3 regions of the Mycolicibacterium sp. XJ870 genome follow, and region 1 is predicted to be linked to each of the others. Evidence: predicted binding sites of a transcription regulator. Region 1 holds the regulator's gene; each other region holds the start of a gene.
The links. The regulator LexA, encoded in region 1, represses DNA repair genes until DNA is damaged. The targets are predictions, from matches to a motif close to CGAACANNTGTTCG.

Region 1 (7,643 bases):
CGGTGCACGGACCCGGCCGCCGTGACGAGGAGACGGAGTGAATGGCCGACAGCAACGAAAACCCGGAACAGCGCTACCAACCCGACCAGAGCGGCATGTACGAGCTTGAGTTCCCCGCACCGCAGTTGACGTCGACGGATGGCCGCGGTCCGGTGCTCATCCACGCGTTGGAGGGTTTCTCCGACGCCGGCCACGCGATCCGGCTCGCCGCCGAGCACCTCAAGGACACCCTCGACACGGAACTGGTGGCGTCGTTCGCGATCGACGAACTGCTCGACTACCGCTCGCGCCGGCCATTGATGACCTTCAAGACCGATCACTTCACCGGCTACGACGAACCCGAGCTCAACTTGTACGCGTTGCATGACAGCGTCGGCACGCCGTTTTTGCTACTCGCCGGACTGGAACCGGATCTGCGGTGGGAACGGTTCATCACCGCGGTACGGCTGCTTGCCGAGCAACTCGCGGTACGCCAGGTGATCGGTCTCGGCACCATCCCGATGGCGGTGCCGCACACTCGACCGATCACGTTGACCGCGCACGCGAACAACAAGGAACTCATCACCGAGCACACACCGTGGGTCGGCGAGGTTCAGGTTCCGGCCAGCGTGTCCAACCTGCTCGAATTCCGGATGGCGCAACACGGTCACGAGGTGGTCGGCTTCACCGTTCACGTGCCGCATTACCTGGCGCAGACGGCGTATCCGCCGGCCGCAGAGGCGCTGCTGGGCGAGGTGGCAAGGACCGGTTCGCTGCAACTGCCCCTGGCCGCACTGTCCGAGGCCGGAGCCGAGGTGTACGCCAAGATCAACGAGCAGGTGGAGGCGAGCGCCGAAGTCGCACAAGTGGTGACCGCGCTCGAGCGACAGTACGATGCTTTCGTTGCCGCACAGGAGAATCGGTCTCTGCTCGCGCGGGACGAGGACCTGCCCAGCGGCGACGAACTGGGTGCGGAGTTCGAACGGTTCCTCGCCCAGCAGACTGGTGAGAAATTCAAGGACGACAGGTACAAGGACGGACACGGGGATGGGTTTGGGGATGGATTCCCCAATGGCGACAACCATTCATAGGAGCCCGAAGCTGGGCTGAGGGCGAGGTTGACGAGCATGACCGAGCGGAAACCGAATCTGCGATCCGTGCGGGAACTCGCCCCGGTACTCCAGTTCCGCACGATCCACGGGTACCGCCGCGCCTTTCGCATGGCGGGATCGGGTCCGGCGATTCTGCTGATCCACGGTATCGGCGACAACTCGACCACCTGGCACACCGTGCAGTCCGCGCTGGCGCAGCGGTTCACCGTGATCGCCCCCGACCTGCTCGGTCATGGCCGCTCGGACAAGCCGCGGGCGGACTATTCCGTCGCCGCCTACGCAAACGGTATGCGTGATCTGCTCAGCGTTCTCGACATCGACCGGGTGACCGTGATCGGTCATTCGCTCGGCGGCGGAGTGGCGATGCAATTCGCCTACCAGTTCCCCCAACTCGTCGACCGGCTGATTCTCGTCGGCGCGGGCGGTGTCACCAAAGACGTCAACGTCGCACTGCGCATTGCCTCACTGCCCATGGGCAGTGAGGCGCTCGCCCTGCTGCGATTGCCTCTGCTGTTGCCCGCGATGCAAGTGCTCGGCCGCGCCGCGGGCACCTTGTTCGGGTCGACCGGCGTCGGTCGCGACATTCCCGACATGCTGCGCATCCTGGCCGACTTGCCGGAGCCGACCGCGTCGTCGGCGTTCGCCCGCACCCTGCGGGCTGTGGTCGACTGGCGCGGCCAGGTGGTGACCATGCTGGACCGCTGTTACCTGACCGAATCCGTTCCCGTGCAATTGATCTGGGGCGCATCAGATTCAGTGATCCCAGTCGGCCACGCCAGGATGGCACACTCGGCAATGCCCGGTTCCCAGTTGGAGATCTTCGAGGGATCCGGGCATTTCCCGTTCCATGACGACCCGGACCGCTTCGTCGAGGTGGTGGAGCGGTTCATCGACTCCACCGAGCCCGCGGTCTACGATCAGGACCTCCTCCGCGACCTGCTGCGCAGCGGGATCAGGGATTCCACGATGACAGGCCCACTCGACACCCAGGTTGCCGTACTCGAAGCGATGGGCGGCGACGAGCGCAGCGCCACCTGACGGCGCACCAAACCTGCACGCTTGACCGTGGCGCCACGCCACCACGACGTAGCATCGGTCTATGGCCATCGATGTGACCGTGTTGCGTGTTTTCACCGATTCCGACGGCAAGTTCGGCAATCCACTCGGCGTAGTCGACGCCGGCACGGTGGCGCCCACCGATCGGCAGCGGATCGCCGCTGAATTAGGTTACAGCGAAACCATATTCATCGATCTGCCACAGCCGGGTGGCACCACCGCGCACGCCCACATCTTCACCCCGGCAACCGAACTTCCGTTCGCCGGGCATCCCACGGTCGGCGCATCGTGGTGGCTGCGCGAGACCGGCCTGCCGGTCAAGACGCTGCAGGTGCCCGCCGGAATCGTGCAGGTCTCCTACGACGGTGATCTCACCACGATCAGCGCCCGATCGGAGTGGGCGCCGGAACTGCAGATCCACCGACTGGACTCTGCCGAGGATGTGCTGGCAGCCGAGCTCAATGACTATGACGAAGACGTCGAGACCTACCTATGGGCGTGGATCGATCAGGACAAGGGAGTGCTGCGGTCCCGGGTGTTCGCCGCGAACCTGGGCATCGCTGAGGACGAGGCCACAGGCTCCGCTGCTGTCCGGATGACCGACTACCTGAGTCGTGACCTGACGGTCATCCAGGGCGAGGGGTCGGTGATCCACACGCAATGGAGCGCGGAAGGCTGGGTTCGAGTCGCAGGCCGCGTGGTCAGCGACGGCACCACGCAGATCGAGTGAGTCCCGGGCTCGGACGCCAGGAGGGCGCTAGCCGCGGTGCGCCCGGAGCGCCTCGATCTCGCGTTCGAAGTCCTCTGCCGACGAAAACGACCGATAGACCGACGCGAAGCGCAGGTAAGCGACCTCGTCCAGTTCGCGTAGGGGCCCCAGAATCGCCAGGCCGACCTCATGGCTCGGAATCTCTGGCGTCCCAAGCCCGCGCACGGCGTCTTCGACCTTCTGCGCCAGCATGTTCAAGGCATCGTCGTCGACCTGCCGGCCCTGACAGGCACGCCGCACGCCGCGAATCACCTTCTCCCGGCTGAACGGCTCGGTGACCCCGCTGCGCTTGACGACTGCCAGCACCGCCGTTTCCACAGTGGTGAATCGCCTGCCGCATTCCGGGCACGAGCGCCGCCGGCGGATCGCCTGGCCCTCGTCGGTCTCCCTGGAATCGACCACCCGGGAGTCGGGATGGCGGCAGAACGGACAGTGCATCACCGCTCCTTCGTCACGCCGCCAGACAACTAGTTCGAGCGCCCTTGAGCGTACCCGCGCGGCCCCCGGCCGACTCACCGCCGGGTCCGGTGACGCATACGTCACCACGCCTCCATCGAGTCGCGCTGCCCGCGAGGGTGTTTCATCGGCCATGTCGCCCGTCAGCCGACCGGAGCGACCAGCGTCTGGCCGGCGTCCACGGCCGCGGACTCGAGCTGGTTGAGGTCACGGATCTGCTGCACCACCTGGGCGACGGGAGCATCAGGCGCTACCCGCCGGGCCACCTGCTGCAAAGTTTCCCCCGACTGGACCTGCACCACGGCGAGCTCGGTCGGCATCTGCTCCGCGGAACCCATCACGCCGCCGAACTGCGCAACGAGCCCGAGCCACACCGTGATCGCGGCGGCAACCAGGGCCAACATCACCGTGGTGGCGGGCGTGATGGGACGGCGGCGATGCGACGCACGAGACATCAGCACCCCGGTTCCGTGATGGCGGACGGCGCCTCCGGCCGGCCGCACCGGACCGCCCGGCCGGTGGATCGGCCGCGCTCGGCGAGCCGGCAGGCTTTCCCGTTGCGGGGTGGTCCTGACGCTGCGGTAACGGCGTTCGGTGGGGATGTCGAGGGTGGCCATGTGACTGCCTTTCAGTCCGACGTGTTCGCTCCTGTGTTCGAATATAGTCGCTCACATGTTCGATTAATAGAACGTGTGATCGAACTGTTGCAAACGATAGAACGGGGTACCGACAAACTCCGGCCCCGCTTCATTCCGCGCTCCGACGCACTGCCGCCCCACCGACACGCGCGACACGCATGTCGAACACATGTTTGATTATTGCCGATTCGGCGACTAGATTCGGCGACATGAGCGACGACAGCAGCGACATCACGGACGGCGGTACCGACAGCCCGGCCGAGACGGCGGGCGCTGGTCGGAGCCGCGCACCCGACAGCGGCCTCACCGAGCGTCAGCGCACGATTCTCGACGTCATCCGCGCGTCAGTTTCCAGTCGCGGCTACCCGCCGAGCATCCGGGAGATCGGTGATGCTGTCGGGCTGACCTCGACGTCATCGGTGGCCCATCAGTTGCGCACGCTCGAGCGCAAGGGCTACCTGCGCCGGGATCCGAACCGACCGCGTGCCGTCGATGTGCGGACCGCCGACGATCCGGCAGTCGCGCCACTGGTGTCCACCGACGTGGCGGGGTCCGACGCGCTGCCCGAGCCCACGTTCGTCCCGGTCCTGGGCCGCATCGCCGCCGGCGGGCCGATCCTGGCCGAGGAGGCTGTCGAGGACGTCTTTCCGTTGCCCCGCGAACTCGTCGGAGAGGGTTCGCTGTTCCTGCTCAAGGTCGTCGGCGACTCGATGGTCGACGCAGCCATCTGCGATGGCGACTGGGTCGTGGTGCGTCAGCAGAATGTGGCCGACAACGGCGACATCGTCGCGGCGATGATCGACGGTGAAGCGACCGTCAAAACGTTCAAGCGCACGCGCGGTCAAGTGTGGCTCATGCCGCACAATCCCGTGTACGACCCCATTCCTGGCAATGACGCCGCAGTGCTCGGCAAGGTCGTGACCGTCATACGCAAGATCTGAGAACTCAGTCCGCGCGCACAAATCCGTTCGTCCGGGCGAATTCTTCACTGGCAAACCAGATCTCGGCGATTGCGTCGTCGTACTGGCTGCTGTCCGGCGACCAGTACAGACCGGACTTCGTATCGGCTTTGATCGGGTACCCCTGCGGAGCACGTTGCGGGTCGTCCAGAGGTAGGTGGATCGCGGTGGTGCTGGGCACCTCATCCATCTCGATCGCCGCGTGCCGACCGCTGTGGGCTTCACTGTTGCGAAGGTCCGCTTCGGTCACCACGCGAGTTGGCGCGGTGTCGACGTTGTCAGGGTTGTACTGCCCACCGAAGCCGACCGCTGTGGTGGGAGCGGTCAGTAGCTCCTGCTCCTGGCCCTCCTCGAGGTCGTCTTCATCGAGATCTGCCTCGTCGTCGAGTCGATCCTGGTCGTCGCGAACGCCGTCATCGTCGAGCTCACCGATGTCTTCGACGTCTGCATCGTCGAGGTCGTCCGCCTCGTCGTAGCTGTCGAAGTCCTCGTCATCCCTGACGGCGAGCTCGGAAGCCTCTTCGGAGGGTTCGTCCTCATCGTCGGTCGGCCTGTCGAAACCACCCGGCGCGGCCCAGCGACTCACCGGCATGGCGGCATCCGTGGGCCCGTCGAACGGTGATCCGCCGGTGGCGGCGGGTTCGGAGTACGGCTCGGTGAAACGCGTCGTGGCTTCCTCGGCGTACGCGTCGTCCTGGTAGCGGCCCGCCTCGTACCGGCCCTGCTCATAGCGGCCCTCGCCGTATTCGCGTTCGGGATACCGATCGCCCTCCAACCGATCGTCGGGCGTTTCGTCGTCATAGCGCTCGTCAAATGGATCGTGGTCGAATCCATCGCGGCCGCGACGCCGATGCCACAGCGCCGCACCGATTATCAGCGCCGCGATCAACAGCACGGGGACCAGCGCCAGTAGCCACCACCAGTTCCAGTGCCACGAGAACGGCTTTGCCTCGTCGCTCTGGGAAGCCGGCGGACCAGCGGGTGCCGGTGTCTGCTCCAACCCCGGAATCTGCAGCCCCGACAGCTCGGTGGCAAGGCTCGGTGGCTCGGTGGTGAACGTGTTGTCCGAGCGGTCCCACGAGATCGCTCCCCCACTGAACCGCTGGGTGACGACGCTTCCGTCCTCGGTCTGATCCGCCATCGGTGCGCCGAGCGTGCCATTGGCTCCGCCGAGCTTGTCCCAGGCGGCGTTCATGGCGCCGCGGACGATCACCGCGCCATAGTCGGGCGTCCAGAAGATCACCGGCTTGTCCGGAGCGGCGAAGGTGCTGATCCGGCTGTTCGGCCCCAGCCCACCCTCGGTTTCGCTGGTGGTCGGGAAGCCCAAGTCGCCCTCTGGACCGCCAACGCTCTCGTACTTTTCGAGCACCTGGCCCGTCACGACGTTCGCCCCGGTTTCCGGACTGTAGAAGATCTTGCCGCCGGCGAAGTTCTGGCCGAGGCCACCCGCGTTACCGATCGGGTACTGATCGCCCTCCTTGGCCCCGAGCGGACCCAACGGTCCCCCGGCGGAACGGCGCGCCGCGTCGATGGCCGACGCCGGATCCTCCGGGAGTTGCAGTCCGGCCAGCTGATCGACGAGTTCCGGCGGAACTGTGGTGAACGCCTTCGTCTTGCGGTTCCAGGACAGTTCACCGCCGGTGAACTTCTGCGAGATCACGTCGCCGTCGTATGACTCATCCTCGGACGGCACGCCGAGCACACCCGCGGATCCACCGACTTTGTCCCACGCCGCGTTGATGGCACCTCGCACCACCCTCGCGCCGGTATCCGGCGTCCAGAAGATCACCGGCTTGTCGGGGGCACTGAACGTTGAGTTCCGGCTGTTCGGCGCACGCCCCGGGCCCTCGTCGATGGTCGGGAATCCGAGGTCGCCGTCGGCCGGTCCGCCCAGGGACTCATATTTTTCCAGGATCGCGCCCTGGGCATAGTGGGCACCGGTGGCGGGAGTGAAGAACATCTTGCCGCCGGCGAAGTTCTGCCCGAAGCCAGGGCCTACGGCGTAAACGCCGCCCTGGCGTGGGCCGAGCGGACCGCCGTCGCCGCCGGTGCTGTTCCAGGCCGACGTGATGGCACCGTCGGCGTCGGATTCCGGACTCGCCGACGCCAGGGGCGCCAACAGACAGGCCACCGCGACCGCAAGCAGGCCGACCGTCATTCGCCGAACGGCCGCGTACAGCCTCGCTCCCGGCCTCGTCATGCGCCCTCCCGCTTTTTCGGCAAAGTTCCCCTGAAAACATCTCGCCCGACAACTTTGCGTCAGTAGGCGACGATAACCAAGGAACACGCCGATCATCGCGAAAAAACCCGCAAATAAGGCGTCCTGAGGCCCCTGGATCGGTGATCCCGACCGATTCTGGCCGCTAAACGCCCAAGCTGCGGCCGATGATCTCCTTCATTATTTCGGTGGTTCCGCCGTAAATGGTCTGCACGCGGGAGTCCAGATAGGCCCGCGCGACCGGATACTCGCGCATATAGCCGTATCCGCCATGGAGTTGCAGGCAGCGATCGATCAGTTCGACCTGCTTTTCGGTGGAGTACCACTTAGCCATCGCTGCCTGCTCGACGGTCAGTTCTTCGGTCAGGTGGAGCCGGATGAACTCGTCAACCATCATCCGCACCACCGTGGCCTCGGTCGCCAATTCGGCCAGCACGAACCTGCTGTTCTGGAAGC
Region 2 (7,643 bases), 630 kb from region 1:
TGTGGATGTAGCGCTCGAGCTGGGCGGCCGCTTTGGAGACGACGGCGGGCGCCGCGTTGCCGACGGTGGTGACTGCGATTCCGCTGCCGAGGTCGATGAACGAGTTGTCGTCCACGTCCACCACGACACCACCGCCGGCCGCGGCCACGTACACGCCGGCCGCGCTTGCCAGCCCGGCCGGTAGAGCCGCGGCCCGGCGCGCGGCCAGCTCGAGCGAGCGGGGGCCGGGAATGTCGGTGCGGACACGGCGCACTTGCTGCAGTGCAGGCCCGCCCACCAGAGAGGCAGTCATAGGTCCAGGCTAGGCCTGCCGTCCCGATCGACCGATGGCCGATCTGTACAAGCGAACGTCGAACAATGTCCGATTCGGTGGTTACCGGGCAGCCGGTCGGCGGCACGCGTCTACCGGGAAACTTCGAACGCTCAGTGACCGCAAGCCTGCGGGCTTGTTTATATTGTGGGCCTGTGCTCATAATGTGAGTGAGCCGTAGATCACACAGGGTGTCGTCTGTGATGTAACCCCGCGGCTGACAAGAGCCGTTCGAGGAGTTTGCGCATGTCAGACACTGCAGTGCTGATCAATACCGCGGTAGCGATCCTCGCCGTCGTGGTGATGATTGTGAGGTTCAAGTTCAACCCCGTCGTATCCCTGGTGATCGGCTCCGCCTACCTCGGGTTGGTGGTCGGCCTGGGGGTTGAGAAGACCATCGAAGCCATCACCGGCGGCTTCGGAGAGATCATGGCCGAGGTGGGCCTGCTGATCGCCTTCGGTGTGCTGATGGGCGCAATCCTGCAGCAGACCGGCGCGATACAGCGACTGGTCGAATTATTGCTTCGGGTGTTCGGGCCGAAGCGGATGCCGTATGCGATGTCGCTGACGATCGCTACGGCGCTGCAGTCCATCTTCCTCGACGTGCTGCTGGTCATTTCCGCACCACTGGCCCGCGATCTCGCCAAGCGGATCGGCAAGAACGGCACCGCTCGGATGGCGGTGGCGATGGCTATCGGTCTGGAATGCGGAATCGTGCTGACGGTCCCGGGTGTCGGCGCACTGGCCCTCGCCGGACTGCTTGAAGTGCCGCTGGGCAAGATGCTGCTCTTCGGTGTGTGCCTCGTGATCCCGACCGTGGCGATCTCGGTGGCCATCATGTCCTTCCTGTTCAACCACGGCTGGTGGGACGCCGACCGCGACGAACAGCCCTTCCTCGGCGAAGAACCCGAAAACTTCGGGCCGACCGACCACGACTCCGACGGCGCCGGCGGCATCGCTCTGAAGACCGCGACCCAGTCGCGTACCCAGACACCTCTGCTCGTGCTGTTCGCCCCGATGTTGACCGCTCTGGTTCTCATCGCTACCGGCGCCATCCTCGACGCGGTCGACATCCACAATCCCATCGTGGCATTCGTGTCCTCACCGGTGATCGCGTTGCTGATCGGCCTCGTCGGCACCAGCTTCGTCGGCCGTTACGCGTTGGGCGCCGAGGCGATTCAGAAAGCGATCGCGACGGGCTTCAAGGAGAGCGGCCAGATCCTGATCCTCACCGGCGTGGGCGGATCGCTCGCCGCCACGATCAAGGCCGCCGGCCTCGGGGACATCCTCGGTGACTACTTCACCGCCAGCACTGCGGCACCGCTGTTGGTGGTGTGGGCCATTGCCGCCGTCCTGCACGTCGCGGTCGGCTCGGTGACGATCTCCGCGATCACCTCGGCGGGCATCCTGGCCCCGGTCGCCCCGATCATCGGCTTGGATCCGGTGCTCATCGCCCTCGCGGCTGGTGCGGGATCGCTGTTCGCAGTGCACGTCACGAGCAACACCTTCTGGTTGTTGCAGTCCCTGCTGGGCCAGTCCACGCGGGGCGCCCTGAAGACGGTGACGGTCGGTGTGTCTGTGGCCTCTGTCGTCGCGATCTTGCTCATCATGCCCGCCAGCCTGCTGTTCTAACCCAACGATCACGGAAATGCCATGACTGACAATGATATTCGCCCGCTGGCCGGCGTGCGTGTGCTCGAACTCGGCAACTACATCGCCGCGCCCACCGCCGGCCGCATGCTTGCCGATTTCGGTGCCGAGGTGATCAAGGTCGAGCGGCCGGTCACCGGCGACGAACTGCGCAACTGGCGGCTGTACTCGGGTACCACCTCCATGCTGTACCGGACCATCAACCGGAACAAGAAGTCCATCGTGCTCGACCTGAAAACCGAGCAGGGCCGGACCATTGTGCTGGACCTGCTCCGGCATTGCGACGTTCTGCTGGAGAACTTCCGGCCCGGAACACTCGAGAAATGGGGCCTGGGACCGGAACGACTCAACGAGGCCAATCCCAACCTCGTCATCACCCGCATCTCGGCGTTCGGGCAGACCGGCCCGCTGGCGGAGCGCCCCGGTTTCGCCGCCGTAGCCGAGGCATACGGCGGGCTACGCGAACTGGTCGGTGATCCCGACCGCCCGCCGGTGCGCACCGGGGTGTCGATCGGTGACTCAATTGCCGGCATCTACGCCGCGTTCGGCACCGTGATGGCGCTGTTCCAGCGGGAGCGGACGAATGTGCCTCTGGAGCAACGGATCATCGACGTCGCGCTCAACGAGTCCATCCTGTCGGTGATGGAGTCTCTGGTTCCCGACTACCTCGCCTACGGCGTCAAGCGCGAACGGGTAGGTGGCCGGATGGAAGGCATCGCGCCCAGTAACGCCTACCCGTGCGCGGACGGGAACAGCATCATCATTGCCGGCAACGGCGACGCCATCTACCAGCGATACATGACCACCATCGGGCGACCCGATCTCGCGGAAGACCCGGAGCTGCAGACCAATGCGGGACGCTGGCAGCGCCGCGACGAACTCGACGCTGCGATCGCGCAGTGGTCGAGCCGCCTGGACCGCGACGAAGCGCTCAAGCTGCTCGATGAGGCCGGTGTGCCCTCTGGGCCGATCTACACCGCCGTCGACATCTGTGGCGATGAACAGTACGAGGCACGAAACATGATCCAGCACTTCGACGTCGACACCGGTGATGCCCAACCGCAGTCGGTCGGCTTCCCCGGCATCGTGCCCGTCATCGGGGGAGCGTCGCTGCCCATTCGCAACGTCGGGCCGGACCTCGGCGAGCACACCGATGAGGTGCTGTCGAGCCTGCTGGGCCTCAGCGATCAGGAAATCGGAGCTCTCGCATGACCGTTCCACAACCGCGTCCGTACACCCCCCGCGCTGAGCTGCGCGACGTCACGCTGCGTGACGGCCTGCAACTCACGGCCAAGATGCTGCCCACCGAGACCAAAGTCGAGCTCATCCGGGAACTGCTGGCGCTCGGTGTACCGGCACTTGAGATCGGGTCGATGGCGCGGCCGGACCTGGTCCCGCCGCTGGCCGACACCCTCGACGTCGTCGCCGCACTGACTCCCGAGGAGCTGGAGAAGTGCTGGATCTGGGTGGCCACCCCGCGGCACATGGAAAAGGCGGCGGCGGCCGGAGCGCGCCACTTCCAATACTGCTTGTCTGCTTCGGATTCCCACAACAAGGCCAACATCGGCCGGGACACCGAAACCAGTGTGGCCGCGATGCCCGACGCGATCCGCATCGCCCACGAGGCCGGCGGGTCGATCCAACTGTGTATCGCCACCGCGTTCACCTGCCCCTTCGAAGGACTCATCGACCCGCGACGGGTGTGGGGCATCGCGGCGGACGAACGAACCCTCGGCGCCGTGGACGTCGTGGTGTGCGACACCATCGGGCAGGCCATTCCCACCCAGGTCCACGACCTGGTCGAAGGCCTCCGGACCTCAACGCCCCAGCGCCGCATCGTATTTCACGGCCACGACACCTGGGGCCTGGGTGTGGCCAACAGCCTCGCGGCGATCGATGCCGGGGCGACCATGGTCGACGGATCACTCGGCGGCTTGGGCGGCTGCCCGTTCGCTCCCGGCGCCAGCGGCAACACATCCACCGAGGACCTGCTGTTCGCGCTGCGCCCGGACTGGCTCACTCCCACCGAATTGTCCGCGGTAGTGGCGCTTTCGGAGAAGACACTCGCTGGAATCGGTGAGCCGAACCGATCGAAGGCGGCTCAGGGTGCGCGCTCGAGCGCGACCGCATTCCCGTGGGTGATCGGGCACTGAACGCAGGGTAGGTTCGCGACATGGCAACGGGAGACGTGGATTCGTCGGCAAAACAGCAAACCCTGCTGGTGCTGACGAAGATCACCGAGATCCTCAACGCGTTCACCTTGGCCCGTCCGGCGATGACGCTCGGCGAGATCCAGCAAGCCACCGGGCTCCCGACCTCGACCGTGCAACGGCTCGTCAGCAACATGGTCGCCCAAGGCATGTTGGACCGCGTCGGCGATCAGATCCGCATCGGCATTCGGATGTCGTACTGGGCGGCCACGGCGCGCAAGGACGTCGACGTCCTGGCGGTGGTCAACCCGGTGCTCAAGGAAGTCCGCGACAAGACCGGCGAGACCGCGTGCTTCTTCACCGTGGAACAGAACTTCCGCGTCTGTGTCGCCGTCGCGGAAACCCACCATGCATTGCGCCGGGACATGTACGTCGGCAAGGTGATTCCGCTGCACGTCGGTTCGGCGTCACGGGTACTGCTGGCTTGGCATCCCGATCTGGCGGAGAAAATTCTCAGTGCACCGCTGGAGCAGATGGCCGAAGGCACGGTCACCAGCGCCGAGGAACTTGCCGGTCTCATCTCGCGCGCCCGCTCCGACGGTTATGCCATCACCACGGGCGAGCGCGAAGACTCCGCCTCCGGGTTGTCCGCACCCGTATTCGACTCGGCCGGCGACATTCTCGGCGCGCTCACAATCAGCGGACCCACGGTCCGCATGCCGCGCAAGCAATGCGAAGAATGGGTCGACCTCGCCGTCGGCTACGCCGAACAGATCACCCGAACCCTGGGTGGGCGGCCGCCGCAGTAGCTACTCGACCACGAACACCGGGATCAACCGGTCGGTCTTGGTCTGGTATTCGGCGTAGGGCGGGTAGGCCTCGACGGCCAGCTTCCACCAGTGTTCGCGCTCCTCGCCTTCGAGTTCCCGCGCGGTCAGGTCCTTGGCGACCTTGTCGCCGTCCTGCACGGTCACGGCCGGGTTGGCCTTGACGTTGAAGTACCACGACGGGTGCTGAGGGTCGCCACCCTTCGACGCGACCATGGCGTAGCGTCCGTTTTCTTCCACCCGCATGAGTGGGACGTAGCGCTTCTTGCCGGACTTCGCGCCCGTGGTGGTGAACAGGACGATGGGTCGGTCCAGGACCTCGACTCCGTCGGTGGTGCCCTGCTCCAAAATGCGTTCGGTCTGTTCGCGAACCCAATCGGTGGGGCTCAACTCGGCTTGTTCAGTCACGTCGGCCCCAACACCGTGGGATCGGTGAATATTCCCTCGCCTGGCGAGCGTGCGTGTCTGTTGGTCGACATGCCGTGTGGGAGCGGCATTTTGCGCACGCTCGCGAGGTCCCGCGCATTCTGTCGGGGGTTCGAACTAGTGTTCGATGCATGGATTCCACGGTGGTCTCCGACCGGCTGGCCGCGTTGAGCGCGGCGGTCGAGGGCGTGCGTGGCGTGTCGTGGGGGTCGTTGTCGGCGGCCGATCTGCTCGACGTGTGTGCCGGGGTTCAGGATGTGCGCAATGTGGTGCCGGTGGTCGAGCATGCGGCGATCGCGGCGTTGGCCGAGCAGACCACCCCGGCGGTGATCGGGGCGAAGTCCTGGCCGGAGGTGATGCGGATCCGGTTGCGGATTTCCGGGGATGAGGCGCGGCGGCGGTGTCGTGATGCGATCAACCTGGGCCCTCGGACGTCGGTGACTGGTGAGGTGTTGGCGCCGCGGCGTGCGGCGACTGCGGCGGCGCAGGCGGGGGGTTGGGTGACCCCCGATCATGTGGAGGAGTTGGAGAAGTTTTTCACCAAATGCCCGGACTGGGTCGACCAGCAACGCCGGGAGCGGTTTGAGGAGAAGTTGGTGGCGGTCGCCGCCCGGGAGACCCCGGAGACGCTGGGTCAGACGGTCAATGAGGCGTTGTATTTGTTGGATCAGGATGGCGACAAGCCTGTTGATGTTCCGGTTGAGCGTAAGCGGGGCTTGACGTTTCATCCGCAGCAGGCCGATGGGTTGTCGAAGGTGTCGGGGTGGGTGACCCCGGAGTTTCGTGCGACGTGGGAACCGGCCCGCGCCAAGTACGCCGCGCCGGGGATGTGCAACCCTGACGATGAAACCCCCTGCATCAGTGGGGTGCCGTCCGAGGAGGCCATCCAGGCCGATACCCGCAGCATCGCGCAACGCACTCATGATGCGTTTCTGGCGGTGGGGCGTCATGCGTTGATGTCGGGGGAGTTGGGTCAGCACAACGGGTTGCCGGTGTCGATCATCGTCACCACCACCCTGCAGGAACTGGAAGCGGGGGCGGGGATCGCGGTGACCGCCGGCGGATCGAAACTGCCGATCCCCGATGTCATCAAGCTGGCCGCCCACGCCTGGCATTATCTGGCGGTGTTCGATGCGGCGTCGAATGTGCCGTTGTATTTCGGTCGGACCAAACGCATCGCCACCCCTGGGCAGCGGTTGTTGTTGTTCGCGCGGGATCGGGGGTGTACGCGGCCGGGGTGTACTGCGGGTGGTTATCAGTGCCAAGCCCATCATGCCGATACCGACTTCGCCAAGGGTGGGCTGACCGATATCACTGAACTTGCCCTGGGGTGTGGGCCGGATCAGCGTCTGGTCGGGCCCGGCAAGTGGACCACCCGCATCACCCACAACGGGCGCTGTGAATGGATCCCGCCGCCCCTGCTGGACATCGGCCAATCCCGCATCAACAACTACCACCACCCCCAGACCTACCTCACCGAACCCAACGAGAACCAGGACGACGGCGAAACAGACTGTCAACCAACCTGATACGACGCTCTCAGCTGCGGTTGTACGTGCCGAGTGCAATCGTCAGTGCCGCATGGCCGCACTTCTGGTCCGTCAACGGCAGATCGCCGCATCGCGGGCTGAGCTAATAATAGTTACCGGCCGACAAGTAATGACTCGCAACTGGGAGGCAAGCGGATGAGCGCGGCACCACTACCTGAAGCCCTGGCCGGTGCGCCGCTGACCGCTGTCGGCGTCGCCGTGATCCGGGCAAGAGAAACCGACCGCGATGACCGGTTGTACGACGATCCGTATGCGCGCTTGTTTGTCGAGGCGGCCGAGCGTGCCTATCTGAGTCCGACGGCACCTGCCGGCGCGGCCGAGACGTGGGAGTCGGTACTGCGACTGGCCGACGTCATGTATGAGACCCGCACGCTGGGGGTGCGCATGGCCGACGATGATCTCGTTCGGGCGGCGGCCGAAGGTCGCACGCAGATCGTGCTGCTCGGCGCCGGATTGGACACGCACGCATTTCGCTTGGACTGGCCGCAACCGGTTCAACTCTTTGAAATCGATTTTCCGCCACTGTTCGAATTCAAGGAGCGGGTACTCGCGGACGCGGCCGCACAGCCGGTGTGCGGCCGCCACGTCATACCCATAGATCTGGCCGGCTCCGATTGGCCGAATGCACTTCGTGACAGTGGATTTGAACCCGACGTTCCCACCCACTGGGTGGACCACGCGCTCATGACCCTGCCCATCGAGGTGGCCCGCGCGGGTGTGCGCTGTCTGA
Region 3 (7,643 bases), 750 kb from region 1:
TGGCCCAGGTGATCGCCGTCCACACACAGCACCGACACCGCGAACTCCTGTGCCGGCGTCCGGTAGGTGAGTTCGGTTTCCTCCCTGACGATTTCAGGGCGCAGCTGTTTTTCGGGAGTGGGCGTGAAATCCAGCACCCGCAACAGTTCGGGCACGTCCACGTGTTTGGGCGTCAGCCCTCCGCGCAACACGTTGTCGGAGTTGGCCATCACCTCGACCCCGATGCCGTGCAGATAGGCGTGCAGATTTCCGGCGGGCAGGTAGATCCCCTCCCCCGGCTGCAGGCTGATGCGGTTGAGCAGCAACGCTGCCAGCACACCGGCATCACCGGGGTAGCGCTCACCGAGCTCGAGCACAGTCTTGGCCTCGGCGGCGAATCTCTTTTTCCCCGAACGGATGTAGTGGATCGCACCGTCGAGCACCGCGGGGACCAGCACGTCGAGGTCAGGCTGTGGCGCAGTGATCCAGGTCGTGAACAACGCCCGCAGACCGTCGGCGTCCGACTGATCGGAGAGCAGGTTGATGAACGGGTCCAGGTCCGAAACGGCCAGCGCGCGCATCAATTCCACCGTGCGCTCGACCGGACGGAAACCCGCCAGTGCATCGAATTGCCCTAGCGCAACCAGCAATTCGGGCTTGTGGCTGCGGTCGCGATAATTGCGGATCGGAGCGGAGATCGGTATCTCGAGCCGATCCTCGCGGTCGAACCCCTCCTGCGCCTGTTGCACACTCGGATGCGCCTGTAGGGACAACGGTTCGTCGGCCGCGAGCACCTTGACCAAGAACGGCAGTGCATCGCCGAACCGGCTGACCGCCGTGTTACCCAGCTGCCCCTCGGGATCGTCTGAGACCGCCTCCAGCAGAGACTGTTCGCCGTGCTCGGTCTGCAGCCACGCCGGATCCCCCGGGTGTGCACCGAACCACAGCTCAGCCTCCGGATGCATTGTGGGGCTTGGCCTGCCAGTGAATTCGGCAATGGCGGTCCGCGAACCCCAGGCATAGGTCCGCACCGCTCCCCGTAGCAGATGCACTCGTTTAACCTCGAACCAGTTTCAGATAGACGGCCGTCATCTCCAGTCGTACGGCAAGTACTGCCAGTTGTTGTTCCGGACGTCCGACGGGCAGTGCCGTTCCGGCCAATTCCGGCACGTCATCGGCACCCACCACCGAGATGTCCTCGAAACCGCCGACCCGGGCGGTCACCATCGGCCGTTCGACATCGGTGGTCAACACGAAAGTCCGCATCCGGCGCGGCAGCGGGCCGTCGATCTCCTCGTCATGGAACAGTGACCGCTCGCCACCCGAATCGGTGGCGCCACTGCCCACGGCTGCCAGCACGTCGGCAAGTGCGCCCGCAGCCACCACTTTCCCGGCCAGCCGCAGCATCGATGCCGCTCCGTGGCGGGCCAGCATCAGCGTTGCCGCGGTGTCACCGGAGAGCACCACATCGCTTTGGGACATCCGGTCGGCCAATGTTTTAGCCGGGTTGGTGAGCAGTTCGCGGCCCGCGCTGTCGCGCAGCGCCTCGGCATCCAACTCGTCGGCCAGCGGCGCCAGTTCGACCGGCACACCCGGATCCACCACGTGCAGGGCGGCAAGACCTGCCGCCAGATAGCGGGTGAACCCGAAATCGTCGGGGACCCACAGTCGCGGCGGCAGTACCACGGCACGGCCGGCCGCCACATCGCGCAGCGGCCCCTCATTCGGAGCCACCACAAGGACCCGCGCGCCACGCCGCACGCCGGTGGCCGCAGCGTTCACCAGTACCGGATCCCCAGGATCGTCACCCGCCACGATCAACACGTCCAGCGCGCCGATCCATGGCGGGGCCTCGGCCGTAACGACAAGGGGGGCCGCCAGCGACCCGCCCAGCACCGCGGCCAGCATGGCGCCCGCGCTCTCGGCCACCCCGCGGCCGGCCACCCAGATCACCGTGCGCGGTGGATGATCCGACCGCAGCTGATCGAGCACGCCCTCCGCCAGCGCCGCGGCCGTGGCCCGCACCTGTGCGCCGGCCATCGCGGCGGCCCGCAGCAGGCCGCCGCGGTCGGCGCCGAGAAGTCCCTCCCCGTCGTCGAGGTCGACCGTGGCGTCCACCGCGTTCACGGCACTGCCTCGCTGCTCGCCCGGATCTGCGCGCCGACCTTGTCGACGATCGCGTCGACGTCTTCGGTGGTGCGCGCCTCCACGTTGAGCCGCAGCAGCGGTTCTGTGTTGGACGTACGGAGGTTGAACCAGCTGCCGCCGCCCAGATCGACGGTGACCCCGTCGAGATGGTCGATGGATTGGATCCCCGAACCGAAGGATTTGAGGACGGCGTCCACACACGCCGGCGCATCGGTGACGGTGAAATTGATCTCGCCGGAGGCTTCGTAACGTTGGTAGTCGGCCATCATGTCGGACAGCGGCCGGTGCTGTTCGCCGAGCGCGGCCAGCACGTGCAGGGCGGCGAGCATGCCCGAATCCGCGCCCCAGAAGTCACGGAAGTAGTAGTGCGCCGAATGCTCCCCGCCGAAGATCGCACCGGTTTCGGCCATCAACCCCTTGATGTAGGAGTGGCCCACCCGCGACCGGACCGGGGTGCCGCCCCGCTCGACGACCAGTTCGGGCACCGCCCGCGAGGTGATCAGGTTGTGGATGACCGTGGCGCCGATCTCGCGGTTCAGCTCACGGGCGGCCACCAGGGCGGTGACCGCCGATGGCGACACCGGGCGGCCGAGTTCGTCGACGACGAAACAACGGTCGGCGTCGCCGTCGAAAGCCAGCCCGATGTCGGCACCCGTCTCGAGTACATAAGCCTGCAGATCGACCAGGTTGGCCGGGTTCAGCGGATTGGCCTCATGGTTGGGGAACGTGCCGTCCAGTTCGAAGAACAGCGGCAGGATGGTGGCGCCCTGGATCGGCCCCAGCACCGCCGGCGTCGTGTGGCCGGCCATTCCGTTACCGGCGTCGACGGCGATCCGCACCGGCCGCATCGCACTCAGGTCAACCAGTGAGCGCAGGAATGCACCGTAATCGGCCAGCACGTCGCGATCGGTGATGGTGCCCGCCGGGCCGTCGTAGGGCGGCACCCCGGCGATCACCTCGTCGGAGATGTCGGACAGGCCGGTGTCCTTGCCCACCGGTTTGGCGCCGGCGCGGCACAGCTTTATGCCGTTGTAGGCAGCGGGATTGTGGCTCGCGGTGAACATCGCACCCGGGCAGTTCAGGCTGCCCGAGGCGAAGTACAGCTGATCGGTGGACGCCAGCCCGATCCGAACCACGTCGAGCCCCTGGGCCCTGACCCCCTCGGCGAACGCCGCGGCCAGCGATGGCGAACTGGACCGCATGTCGTACCCGATCACGACCTGTTCGGCACCCTCGGTGCGGACCAACCTGGCAAACGCGCCGCCCACATCGGCGACGAAGCTGTCGTCGAGTTCCGTACCGACCAAGCCGCGGACGTCATACGCCTTGATGACACCGTGAACAGCCGCTGCTGGCCGAGACATAGAACTCCTTGCGAAACGGGATCGTTGGCGCCAGCCTAACCGTCGCGGGGCAACAACATGCTCACTACTCTTGGCTCGATTGCCATCTAATCGCTGGGGTCGGGCAGCACACGCAAGTGACCGCGTCGACGCCCGTTCGTTTCGGGCTGATGAGCCACCGGCGCCATCACCGCGCCGCCGCTGACACCCGTGCCGGGGTCGGAAAATCCGGCCACCACACCGCCGCGCGAGCCGGTGCCAGCGTGGCCCTCTCGCACGGCATCGGCGAGCGCCACCAGATCGTCCTCATCGGGGTGGGTCGGCAGTGGCCCGGCATGGCGCACCAACTCCCAGCCGCGCGGCGCCGTGATCCGACTGGCGTGCCCCACGCAGAGATCCCAGGAGTGCGGTTCGGAGACCGTGGCCAGCGGACCGACGACGGCTGTCGAGTCCGAGTAGACGAACGTCAGCGTCGCCACGGCGTAGTGCGGGCACCCGGGCCGGCAGCAGCGACGGGGAACATTCACGCACCAGAGGTTATCTCGGACCATCGCTGCATGCCGCCGGACACGCGCAGCCGGGGAGCCCGATCCCGAACCGTTACGATCGTGGGCGTGGCGCAGCGGAACCATTGGCGATCGCGCCGCGGCCGCGATATCCGCGGGCCGCTGCTCCCCCGGACGGTTCCGGGCTGGCGCAGCCGCGCCGAACGGTTCGATATGGCGGTGTTGGAAGCCTACGAACCGATCGAGCGCCGCTGGGCCGCGCGACTCGATGCGCTCGACGTCGCCGTGGACGAGATTCCGCGGATGTCCCCGAAAGACCCGGACAGTGTGCAGTGGCCACCAGAGGTGGTCGCAGATGGTCCGATCGCTCTGGCCCGGCTGATACCGGCCGGGGTGGATGTCAGGGGAAATACGACCCGGGCGCGAATTCTCTTGTTCCGCAAGCCCATCGAGCGCCGGGTCAAAGGATCCGATGAGCTGGCCGATCTATTGCATGAAATTCTGGTGGCCCAGGTGGCCACCTATCTCGGCGTCGAGCCGTCGGTCATCGACCCGACGATCGACGACGAATGACGCTGCGGCTCAAATAATTCCGCGTTTGAGGCGCCGGCGTTCCCGCTCTGACAAACCTCCCCAAATTCCGAAACGCTCGTCGTGGGCAAGCGCGTAGTCCAGGCAGGCGTTCTTTACTTCGCAACCCTGGCAGATGCGCTTGGCCTCACGGGTAGACCCGCCCTTTTCCGGGAAGAATGCCTCCGGGTCAGTTTGCGCACACAGTGCGCGTTCCTGCCATTGGTCTTCTTCGTCAGTTGCCGGAGCAACATCAAATTCATCGGGTACCAAACTCAGTTGAGGACGTCCGGTAGCCCCCATCGGTGTCGGTCCGGTGTTGATGTGCGGTGCGTTGTCTACCGAGCCGAGTAGCCGGCTGTCAAACCGGACCACACGATCCAAATCGCCGCTCTCATAAGACATATCCCCCGCCTCCTCACTCGGTCTCGTAGATCCCTCAGTGGAGCTCACTATTGTGATGTGCGGCCATTTCATTCGAACAGATGATCGAATCCCAGTCCGCGACACCGGAATCGGTCGCCGACCAAAAAATGACACTGATGTGATTACACACGTGTTAGCTGCTGGGGTCAAGCGCTAGAACAGGAATTCATACCATCCCGTGATGTCAAATCGGCGCGCCGAGACCTCGGCGTGTCTCGGTCGTGACTACGTCGTTTCCGTGCACGCCGCCCGAACGCCTAATGTCGGTCGTTGTGAAGGTCACCGTTCTGGTCGGCGGCGTCGGCGGCGCGCGATTTTTGCTGGGCGTACAGAATCTGCTAGGGCTCGGAAGCTTCGACTCCGGCTCATCTGCCGGCGACAGCAAGCATGAACTCACCGCGATCGTGAACGTCGGCGACGACGCCTGGATGCACGGCGTGCGCATCTGTCCGGATCTCGACACCTGCATGTACACCCTCGGCGGCGGCATCGATCCCGAGCGCGGCTGGGGCCACCGCAACGAAACGTGGCACGCAAAAGAGGAACTGGCCGCCTACGGCGTCCAACCCGACTGGTTCGGCCTCGGCGACCGCGATCTGGCCACCCACCTGGTGCGCAGCCAGATGCTGCGGGCCGGCTACCCGCTGTCGGCGGTGACAGAGGCGCTGTGCAAACGGTGGTCACCCGGTGCCCGGCTACTGCCGGCCAGCGACGATCGCAGCGAGACGCATGTAGTGATCACCGACCCAGCCGACGGCGAACGGCGCGCCATCCACTTCCAGGAATGGTGGGTGCGGTACCGCGCCAAGGTGCCGTCACACAGTTTCGCGTTCGTCGGCGCCGAGCAGGCAACTGCGGGCCCGGGGGTCGCCGAGGCCATCGCCGAGGCCGACGTGGTGTTGCTGGCCCCGTCGAACCCGGTGGTCAGCATCGGCCCGATCCTGCAGATCCCCGGCATCCGCGGCGCACTGCGCTCCACCGCTGCCCCGGTGATCGGCTACTCACCGATCATTGCCGGAAAACCGTTGCGCGGCATGGCCGATGAGTGTCTGTCGATCATCGGGGTGGAGTCCACCTCGGCAGGTGTCGGACAGTATTTCGGCGCCCGCTCAGGCACCGGCCTGTTGGACGGCTGGCTGGTACACGAGGGCGACCGTGCCGAGATCGACGGCGTGAACGTACGGGCGATTCCCCTGCTGATGACCGATCCGCCGACCACAGCGGAGATGGTGCGGGCCGGCCTCGACGTTGCCGGAGTGGCGCTGTGAACATTCGCGACTCGGCCGCGGCGAGTGCCGAGCACGGATCTGCCGGCCGGGTGGAGATCCTCCCGGTGCCCGGCCTGCCGGAATTCCGCCCCGGCGACGACCTTGCGGGCACCCTCGCCGCGGCGGCACCCTGGCTGGCCGACGGCGATGTGCTCGTGGTCACCAGCAAGGTGGTGTCCAAATGTGAGGGCCGTATCGTCGCCGCACCCGACGATCCTGATGAACGGGATGCGCTGCGACGCAAGCTGATCGACGGCGAGGCGGTGCGCGTGCTGGCCCGCAAGGGGCGTACGCTGATCACCGAGAACGCCATCGGACTGATTCAGGCCGCGGCCGGTGTCGACGGATCCAACGTCGGGTCCGCCGAACTGGCACTGCTGCCCGTCGACCCGGACGGCAGCGCCGCGGCATTGCGCGACGGACTGGCCGAGCGACTCGGGGTGACGGTCGGTGTCGTGATCACCGACACCATGGGCCGGGCCTGGCGCAACGGGCAGACCGACTTCGCCATCGGCGCATCGGGTTTGACAGTGCTGCACGGCTACGCCGGGGCCCGTGACCGGCACGGCAATGAACTGGTGGTCACCGAGGTTGCCGTGGCCGACGAGATCGCCGCCGCCGCCGATCTGGTGAAAGGCAAGCTGACCGCGATACCGGTCGCGGTGGTGCGAGGATTGGCTCTGCGCGACGACGGATCGACGGCGCGCACCCTGCTCCGCCCCGGTGAGGATGACCTGTTCTGGCTGGGCACTGCCGAGGCAATCCAATTGGGGCGCAGCCAAGCTCAGCTGCTGCGCCGGTCAGTCCGCAGGTTCGGTGCCGAGCCGGTGCCGCACGAGCTCATCGAAGCGGCTGTCGGCGAGGCGCTCACTGCGCCTGCACCGCATCACACCCGCCCGGTCCGATTCGTGTGGGTGCAGGACACTGCCGCTCGCACACGACTACTGGACCGGATGAAGGACCGGTGGCGGGCCGACCTGACAGCGGACGCCCACGCTCCCGACGCCGTCGAGCGTCGCGTCAATCGCGGCCAAATCCTTTACGATGCACCCGAACTGGTGATCCCCTTTCTGGTGCCAGACGGCGCGCACAGCTACCCCGACAGTACGCGCACCGCCGCCGAGCACACCATGTTCACCGTCGCCGTCGGTGCCGCGGTGCAGGCGCTGCTGGTGGCGCTCGCCGTGCGGGAGGTGGGTAGTTGCTGGATCGGCTCGACCATCTTCGCCGGCGATCTGGTCCGGGACGAGCTCGGACTTCCCGACGATTGGGAACCATTGGGTGCCATCGCGATCGGTTACCCCGAAGAGTCTCAGCCGCCGCGCGAGCCGGTCTCCACCGACGGTCTGCTGATCGTCCGATGAGCGCTTGCGCGAAGAGCAATCAACCTCAGCTGACGCTCC

Region 2: a site for LexA is predicted at 5,477-5,490, ahead of ABQF30_RS05015 (HNH endonuclease signature motif containing protein). Genes of this name have one in related genera too.
Region 3: a site for LexA is predicted at 5,025-5,038, ahead of cofD (2-phospho-L-lactate transferase). Genes of this name have one in related genera too.

The regions. Positions count from the first base shown of each region.
Region 1 is NZ_JBEFTI010000001.1:1,611,335-1,618,977, reverse strand. It holds gene ABQF30_RS08085 (proteasome assembly chaperone family protein) at 42-1,070, shown strand; gene ABQF30_RS08080 (alpha/beta fold hydrolase) at 1,107-2,129, shown strand; gene ABQF30_RS08075 (PhzF family protein) at 2,191-2,877, shown strand; gene nrdR (transcriptional regulator NrdR) at 2,905-3,354, opposite strand; gene ABQF30_RS08065 (LysM peptidoglycan-binding domain-containing protein) at 3,516-3,989, opposite strand; gene lexA (transcriptional repressor LexA) at 4,220-4,951, shown strand; gene ABQF30_RS08055 (LGFP repeat-containing protein) at 4,956-7,169, opposite strand; gene ABQF30_RS08050 (acyl-CoA dehydrogenase family protein) at 7,333-7,643, opposite strand, start outside.
Region 2 is NZ_JBEFTI010000001.1:985,560-993,202, forward strand. It holds gene gabT (4-aminobutyrate--2-oxoglutarate transaminase) at 1-292, opposite strand, end outside; gene ABQF30_RS04990 (GntP family permease) at 557-1,942, shown strand; gene ABQF30_RS04995 (CaiB/BaiF CoA transferase family protein) at 1,964-3,172, shown strand; gene ABQF30_RS05000 (hydroxymethylglutaryl-CoA lyase) at 3,169-4,113, shown strand; gene ABQF30_RS05005 (IclR family transcriptional regulator) at 4,134-4,919, shown strand; gene ABQF30_RS05010 (nitroreductase family deazaflavin-dependent oxidoreductase) at 4,920-5,345, opposite strand; gene ABQF30_RS05015 (HNH endonuclease signature motif containing protein) at 5,495-6,892, shown strand; gene ABQF30_RS05020 (SAM-dependent methyltransferase) at 7,049-7,643, shown strand, end outside.
Region 3 is NZ_JBEFTI010000001.1:865,235-872,877, reverse strand. It holds gene manA (mannose-6-phosphate isomerase, class I) at 1-1,031, opposite strand, end outside; gene ABQF30_RS04450 (TobH protein) at 1,036-2,106, opposite strand; gene ABQF30_RS04445 (phosphomannomutase/phosphoglucomutase) at 2,103-3,491, opposite strand; gene ABQF30_RS04440 (DUF3499 domain-containing protein) at 3,578-3,997, opposite strand; gene ABQF30_RS04435 (metallopeptidase family protein) at 4,127-4,549, shown strand; gene ABQF30_RS04430 (WhiB family transcriptional regulator) at 4,559-4,951, opposite strand; gene cofD (2-phospho-L-lactate transferase) at 5,245-6,240, shown strand; gene ABQF30_RS04420 (coenzyme F420-0:L-glutamate ligase) at 6,237-7,604, shown strand; gene ABQF30_RS04415 (NUDIX hydrolase) at 7,634-7,643, shown strand, end outside.